2 regions of the uncultured Flavobacterium sp. genome follow, and region 1 is predicted to be linked to the other one. Evidence: riboswitches for the same ligand, from Rfam matches in the RefSeq annotation. Region 1 holds a riboswitch; the other holds the start of a gene.
The links. Region 1 has a riboswitch for cobalamin ahead of WN975_RS14420 (TonB-dependent receptor). Riboswitches for the same ligand answer to the same signal wherever they lie in the genome.
Positions count from the first base shown of each region.

Region 2: linked by a shared signal. The riboswitch ahead of WN975_RS04050 (TonB-dependent receptor) and the one ahead of WN975_RS14420 (TonB-dependent receptor) in region 1 are both predicted to bind cobalamin.

Region 1 is NZ_OX638201.1:3,532,316-3,536,546, forward strand. Features, by position in the region: gene cobT (nicotinate-nucleotide--dimethylbenzimidazole phosphoribosyltransferase) at 1-625, shown strand, start outside; gene WN975_RS14410 (adenosylcobinamide-GDP ribazoletransferase) at 681-1,472, shown strand; gene cobC (alpha-ribazole phosphatase) at 1,457-1,993, shown strand; cobalamin riboswitch at 2,061-2,264, shown strand; gene WN975_RS14420 (TonB-dependent receptor) at 2,291-4,144, shown strand; gene WN975_RS14425 (hypothetical protein) at 4,149-4,231, shown strand, end outside.
Region 2 is NZ_OX638201.1:928,908-933,138, forward strand. Features, by position in the region: gene WN975_RS04040 (T9SS type A sorting domain-containing protein) at 1-876, opposite strand, end outside; gene WN975_RS04045 (LysM peptidoglycan-binding domain-containing protein) at 1,449-2,105, shown strand; cobalamin riboswitch at 2,600-2,836, shown strand; gene WN975_RS04050 (TonB-dependent receptor) at 3,134-4,231, shown strand, end outside.

The sequences.
Region 1 (4,231 bases):
CGCAATGAGTGAAACCGAACTGCAATTGTGTTTCGAAAAAGGAAAATCAATCGTTACGAATATTGCAAAAACAGGTTCGAACTGCATTGGTTTTGGCGAAATGGGAATTGGAAATACTTCTACAGCTTCTGTTTTAATGAGTCTGTTAACTGGTTTTTCTATCGAAGAATGCGTAGGAAAAGGAACTGGTGTTGAAGACGAAAAATTACTTCAGAAGCAAGATTTACTTAAAAAAGCTATTGAAAATTATTCCGGTCAAGCCGAATTAAAACAGCAATTGGCTTATTTTGGTGGTTTCGAAATTCTTCAAATGGCAAGCGGAATGTTAACCGCATTTGAAAACAAAATGCTTATTTTGGTAGATGGTTTTATTTGTAGTGTGGCTTTTTTAATCGCTTCAAAAATAAATCCTGATATTCATAAAAATGCTATTTTCTGTCATTGTTCTGCTGAAAAAGCACATCAAAAACTATTAAGTTATTTAAATGCAAAACCTATTCTAAACCTCGATTTGCGTCTTGGCGAAGGAACGGGTTGTGCTGTTGCTTTCCCAATTTTAAAATCGGCTGAAGCTTTTTTGAATGAAATGGCAAGTTTTGAAAGTGCTGGAGTTAGTAGGAAATAGAAAAATACAATATCAATGGCAAATTTCAATGTCAATTAAAAAATCAATTTCTTAAATGAAAAAAGAACTACATATCTTCTTTACCTGTTTAATGTTTTACACCAGAATTCCATGTCCAAAAAACATTGATCATAATCCTGATTATTTGAATAAAGCAACCCGATATTTCCCTTTCATTGGTTGGATTGTAGGAAGTATTTCTTTTTTAACCTTCTATCTTTTTTCACTTTTTTTATCTGTCGAAACTGCTGTAATCTTAGCTATTATTGCTTCGATATTAACAACAGGAGCTTTTCATGAAGACGGATTTGCTGATGTTTGTGATGGTTTTGGCGGAGGCTGGACCAAAGAAAAAATCCTAATGATTATGAAAGACAGCGCTATTGGTGCTTATGGAGCAATTGGTTTAGTTTTACTTTTTCTACTGAAATTCAAATTGCTTTCAGAATCTATTTTGCTTTTCAATGGTGAAAACTCTTATCTTCTTATTTTCCTTTTATTTATTTCTGCTCACGCTTTGAGTCGTTTGGCGGCAATTTCAATTATTTTCACGCATGAATATTCTCGTGATGATGCTTCGAGCAAAAGCAAGCCTATTGCTAAAAAACATACTTGGAAAGAAATTTCAGGATCATTTTTCTTCGGATTACTTCCTTTGTTGGTTTTCTCCTATTTACAATATAAATTTCTTCTGGCTTTAATTCCGGTTTTTATAATGCGTTATTTTTTAGCCCGTTATTTCCAGAAATGGATTGATGGTTATACCGGAGATTGCCTTGGTGCAACACAACAGGTTTGTGAAGTTGTTTATTATTTAAGTATTCTATTGCTATGGAAATTTATCTAGTTCGTCACACTGAAACTGTTTGCGAAAAAGGCATTTGCTACGGACAATCTGATGTAGATTTGGCAGAACCTTTTGATTTAGTTTTCGAAAATATTCTTTCGCAATTACCTTCAGAAGCTATTATTTTTTCAAGTCCTTTAAAACGCTGTGTTATTCTGGCTGAATATATTGAGAAGAATATCAAAACTATTTCTTTTGAAAAAGAAGAACGTTTAATGGAAATGAATTTTGGCGATTGGGAATTGAAAAACTGGGATAATATTCCACAAGAAGAACTTAATCCATGGATGGAAGATTTTGTCAATATTAAGGTTTCAAACGGAGAATCTTTTATTGAATTACATCAAAGAGTTGAAAATTTTCTATCTGATCTGGTTTCAAAAAAAATAACAAATCCTATTATTATTGTAGCGCATGCCGGCGTTATACGAAGCATTTTATGTCATCAAACTTCATTGCCACTAAAAGATGCTTTCAACAACAAGGTAGAATTTGGTCAAGTAATAAAAATAGTACTTTAAATGCCATTTTGTTTAGAATTTGTTTTAAAAAGTGAAACAAATTTGAAAATTCGATAATTTTAACTTTATCTTTGCACGAAATTAAGGTTGTGTTCATTTTTAACACATTAAAAGGGAATCAAGTAAAAATTCTTGAGCTGTACCCGCAACTGTAAGCTTTGTTCTGAAAAGAATGCTTGTTGTAACTACAAAACCACTGCTCGCCCCGGCGAATGGGAAGGTAAACAACAAGACGCAAGCCAGGAGACCTGCCTTTGTAACGAATATCGAGCTCTCGGGAAAAAGAGTTTAGAAATTATGACTTTAGAAAAACGGTTTGCTTTTTGTTTATTCCTGTTGTGCCAAATTATTTCGGCGCAGAACGACTCTATTACCAAATTGAAAGAAGTTGTAGTTTCTGACGCAAATCTTAAAAAATACTCCAATTCACAATCGGTTTTAAAGCTTAATGATTCTGTCATTAATAAAAATGAGGCTTTATTGACGGATCTTTTAAACTTTAATTCTACTATTTATTTTAAAGAATACGGGCGTGGAATGCTTTCTACAGTCTCTTTTAGAGGAACTACAGCATCACAAACGGCGGTAATCTGGAACGGAATTAATATCAATTCTCAGATGAACGGAAGTACTGATTTCAATACTATTTCTGGTTCTGATTATAATTCGATAAGCGTAAAAGCTGGTGGAGGAAGTGTACTTTACGGAAGTGGAGCTGTTGGAGGAACTGTACATTTAAACAACGATTTGGCATTTTATAGTCGGTTTGAGACTAATTTAAAACTTGATTACGGAAGTTTCAATACTATTGGAATCAATTTTAAAACTAATATTTCGAATAAAAAATGGAGCGCACAAATTGGCTTTTCAAAAAACAGTTCGACAAATGATTACAAATACATCCATAAATACAACTGGAAAGGCGAACAACGCTGGAATCAAAACGGTCAGTATGATGTAATAACTATGAGCGCAAATGTTGGTTACAAATTTGATGCAAAAAATAGTTTGAAATTATACACTCAAACTTCTAATACTGACAGAAATACTTCTTTAATATCTGAAACGGAAACTAAAACCAGATATGTAAATGGTTTTAACCGAAACTTATTAGAATATGACGGTGATTATGGAAAATTTACCACTAATCTAAAAGCGGCATATATATTCGAAAACTATCAATATTATCCTGATAATGCGGTTAATTTTTTCACTTATGGAAAAACAGAAAGCTTTATCACAAAAGCAGATTTAGGTTATAAAATTTCGAAATCAACACAAATAAACGGAGTTCTGGATTACAACAGAACTAAAGGTTACGGAACTGGTTTTGGAGATCACGTTAGAGAAATTAGTTCGGCAGCTTTATTGGTAAAACAAGATATTTCGACAGATTGGAAAAATGAATTCGGAATTCGAAAAGAGTTTACAGACAATTATCAATCTCCTCTTCTATTCTCTTTAGGATCTTCGTATCAATTTAATGAATTGTACAATCTGAAATTGAATTTATCCCGAAATTTCAGAATCCCGACTTTTAATGATTTGTATTGGGAACAAGGCGGAAATCCAAATTTAAAACCTGAAAGTTCTTATCAGGCAGAAATTGGTAATGTTTTCACTTTCAAAAACATATCATTGACTCAAACCTTTTATTACATGAAAATAAAAGATTTATTGCAATGGATTCCGGGAAGCAACGGTATTTGGTCTCCACAAAATACAGATAAAGTAAATAGTTATGGTGCTGAAACATTATTAAGCTGGAAAAAACAGTTTGGTAAAAACATCTTCGCTGCAAATGCAACTTATGCTTATACGGCTTCAAAAAATGACGAAACCAAAAAGCAGCTTTTCTATGTTCCGTTAAATAAAGTTACCGGATCTGTTTCTTATTCCAGAAATAGAATTTCAGCTTATTATCAATTTATGTTTAATGGTTTTGTTTATACAACAGAAAATAATGACCCGAAAGATATAATAAATGATTATAATGTTTCGAATATCGGAATTGATTATGATTTTAAATTTCTTGACACTTTCAAACTTGGTTTTCAAGTATTAAATCTTTTTAATAAAGAGTATGAAAGTTTGGAATACAGACCTCAGCCAGGTCGCAATTTTAATATGTATTTAACCCTAAAATTTTAATATAATGAAGTTTAGTAAATTATTTTTAATAGCACTTAGCGTTTCGCTATTCGTTTCGTGCTCGAATGATGATAATGATAATGCTCC
Region 2 (4,231 bases), 2.6 Mb from region 1:
TGCATCATTATCATAAGGCACAAAAACCGCTCTGGTATCTCCTGTGCCAAAGTTTGGTGTAACCTGATTACTTGTCAAAGGCGACATTTTGTAGCAATTAGAGCCATTTCCCGTAAGGACAACCTGAACGGCAAGGTAATTTTTGTTGGTATAAGTGTAGAAAATCTGCTGCATTCCCAACGTATAATTTCCACTTAAAGTGAAAATATGCTTCGTACCGCTTCCAATATTATCCGTAAAAGATTCTGTAGAATAAACCGCCGAAGCAAAATTGCTACTTACATATTGTTGATCGCTTGAGGCATAAGCAGATGCATTAGTAATTACTGTAGCGCCATTAAATTTTACGCTATACGTTTTGTTGGTTAAATTGTAAACGACGCTGTTATTTGTCCCAAAATTCACGGTTTGATTACTTGACGCCGCCATTGGAGTCAAAACAAACTTATCTAAATTTGGCGCCCAGGAATTTGTGTTATCCCAAAGCAGAGTAGTGGTTCCGCTGTTTAAATAAACACTAATGTTTTGCGAAGCTGCGGTACTCCAGCCTCCGCTAGGATCACACGGAATCGAAATTGCCGTTGCCGAACCTGCCGTTAAACGAATGGTTCGCGGATCTCCTGTACAATAAAACAATTGCAGTTTGTACCAGCCAGTTGTCGCCACAGAAACGTTTACCGAAACGCTGCTGTCACCGCCCAAATTTCCAACTATTTTGCCGGAACAGGCATCACAGTTTTGTATGTTGGCACTATTGGTGCGCGTGCCATTTTCGAATTCATAAGTTTGGGCCGAACTGCATAAGGCAAATAATAATACTATGACGGTAAGAAATGCTTTAACCGAAAATTTTTCTTTTGTAATTTTTTCTTGCATAATAATTTATTTTAAATAGTTAAGATGCAGTACTATACTATACTGTGCTACAATGATAAGAAAAATATTAATATGATGTATATAATGTTAAAAAATAAATGATTTAATTGTTTTTTAATGACTTAATTACGGTATTTGTTTATTGATAATGTTTGAAGAAGAGATATTTCGAGCGGGCCTAAAAAGCGAGTAGGACAACGCAAAACAAAATAATCCATGAAACAGATCTGTTTTTGACCAAATACAGGTAAAATTAATAACCAGTAATTATCAAAGGAAGCGGTTTTAGGGATATTTCAAAACATCTTAAACAAAGTAAATCAGTTTGATAAAATATTGATTTTTATTTTGTTAGTTAATTGAAAAACAAGTATTTATACTTGATTTGGATCGCTGTAAATGAATTAAATTTGATTCGAAAATTAATCAGGTTTTTAAAAAGCAGAACCTTTAACTACAAATAAAATCTACAGAGGTATTTTGATAGAGGTTCTATTTTTTAATAGTAGTAAAAAAGATTCATCCCCGAATCATTTTGAAATAATTAAGTGTAACCCCTAAAAAATCAAATTATGTTCTACACAGTAAAATCCGGCGACACGTTGTCAAAAATCGCTAAAAAGTTTTCGATTTCTATTGAGTTAGTATTGGCATTTAATAAGAATATTAAAAATGTCGATCATATTTTTATTGGTCAGCTCATTCAAATTCCGAATTTAGAAGATGTTCCTGAAAAGGAAGTAATTCCTATAACCGAAAGTCCCAATAAACTCATACAAAAGGCAAGAACGGCTGTTGGTAAAAAAATAAAGTATAAGTTAGGCGAGGGCGGAATAAATCCTTCTTTGGCTTTACCAACGTCTAATAATGAATGCGATTGCAGCGGCTTTATTTGCTGGGTTTTAGGATTATCCAGAAAGACCACAATTCCGTTTTATCAAAAATATGGCGGATGGATCTTTACGGATTCAATGGAAAAAGATGTTATTAGTAGCGCAGGTATTTTTGAAAAACTAAATATTCCCGAAGTGGGATGTATTGTGGTTTACGGCGCAGGTCCAAAAATTGGTCACGTAGGTATTGTATCTGAAGTTGAAAACGAAAAAATGAAGAAAGTGATTCATTGCAGTTCCGGAAATTATTCGAAATTTAATGATTCAATTTTGGAAACCGTGCCAACAGTTTTTAATCGCGCAGATGCTTTATGGGGAAGATTCTCAGGAATTTGATATAATTAATCTCGCAAAGGCGCAAAGGCGCAAAGTTTTTGTCATTTCGATTTCTGTGAAAAAACTATTTTTTAGGAGCTAATCCCGCTATCCGTTTCAATCTTTTGCGTCCGCCGCAGCGGACACAAAAGGATTTCCACTTCTATCGGGGCTAGGACAGTCGTTTTCATAATAATATTTTCGTCTAGTTTGTCATTTCGACGGAGGAGAAATCTCCACAAGTAGCTCCGTAATTAAAATCACCAATCTTTATCGAGTACTAAATTTATTGAATAGCCTCCTGCTTTAGCTGGAGGTTTTTAATTTACGCAACAATAAGGCTTTAGCCAAATTAGATATTTTTGGCTAAAGCCATCTCAGATTGATTTTATAAAAACTCCAGCTAAGGCAGGATCTAATAATCTAGTTTTATTTTTAAGATATTCATTTTTAACTATATAGGTTTCTGTTTTTTGTTTTTTTTAAGAAATTAGATATTAACTGATGTGTTTATGTATCTTTGCGCTCGCAATGGTTTAGCTATTCTTTTCGAGTTTAGCTGACGAAGAGGGAATCAGGTGCAAATCCTGGACAAGCCCGTTACTGTAAATTCCATGCAACATTTTGACTGATCCAATCGCTTTTTTAAGCTTTTGAAATCGAATCTTTTGCCACTGCATTTTTTCTGAATGTGGGAAGGCTGATCAAAATGGGAATAAGTCAGGAGACCTGCCAATGCTTATAATTTCAAACTCTCGTGGACCAGAGTTTTGAGACAAACACAAATATCAAACTAACATTTGATTTCGATTTTACCGTTAACAACTATTTAGTTAAATAGAGTATTTTTTATGCACTTATGTGAACATAGGCGTTTGCGTCTAATACATAGTGGATTTTTTGTACTTGCATGGATTTTATTTTTGAATCCGATGTATGGACAAGATAATCCTCTGAAAAATAATAAGGACTTAGATTCTTTAAAGAAACATCAATTGAATGAGGTTATTGTAACCACAAGCAAGCGTGAATTTAAAGTTGAATCTCCTATGCCTGTCCAAATATTGTCAGGAAAACAGCTTGAAAAATTAAATAGTCTTTCTGTTGCAGATGCTGTGCGTTATTTTTCGGGTGTTCAATTGAAAGATTATGGCGGAATTGGCGGTCTGAAAACTATAAATGTCAGAAGTTTAGGAAGCGCTCATACGGCGGTTTTTTATGACGGAATGACCGTTGGAAATGCGCAAAACGGACAAGTAGATCTTGGAAAATATTCATTGGATAATATTGAAGCGATTGAATTGTATAACGGACAAAAATCAACTATTTTTCAGCCTGCGCGTGGTTTTTTCGCTTCGAATACACTTTTCTTAAAAACAAAAATTCCTGATTTCTCCTCCGGAAGAACTACAAAAATAAGAGTTGGCGTAAAAACAGGTTCGTTCGGACTTTTTAATCCTTCTTTTCTGTATCAACAAAAATTATCCTCTAATTTCTCTCTTACAGCAAGTACAGAATGGCTTAAAGCCGATGGAAAATATAAATACAGATATCAAAAGACGAATGGTTATGATACAACGGCTGTCAGGCAAAATGGTGATATCACGGCTTTAAGAAGTGAATTAACATTACAGGCAAAAGTTGGAACTATGGGTCAGGCTTCGTTAAAAGCCTATTATTATGATTCTGAACGTGGACTTCCGGGAGCGATTTTAGCCAATAAATATGAATATGTGCAGCGACAATGGGACAGAAACTTCTTTGTTCATGGTTCTTTTCAAAATTCATTTTCGAAGAAATACGAACTACTTGCGAATATAAAATTCAGCAGAGATTATAATCGGTACATTGATCCTGATTATAAAACATTGCAAGGCGCACTGGATAATAAATATTATCAAAATGAATTTTATGCTTCTGTTGTAAATCAATATACGATCAAGGAATGGTGGAAAGTTTCTCTGGCTACAGATTTTTCGATCAATACACTTACTGCTAATTTATACCGATTTCCATATCCAACCCGATATTCTTATTTGGGCGCATTGTCTACAGAAATGCATTGGTCAAGGCTTGATATTCAGGCAAATTTGTTAGGCGCTTATGTCGACGAACAGGTTAAATATTATCAGCAAGGTGACAGTCAG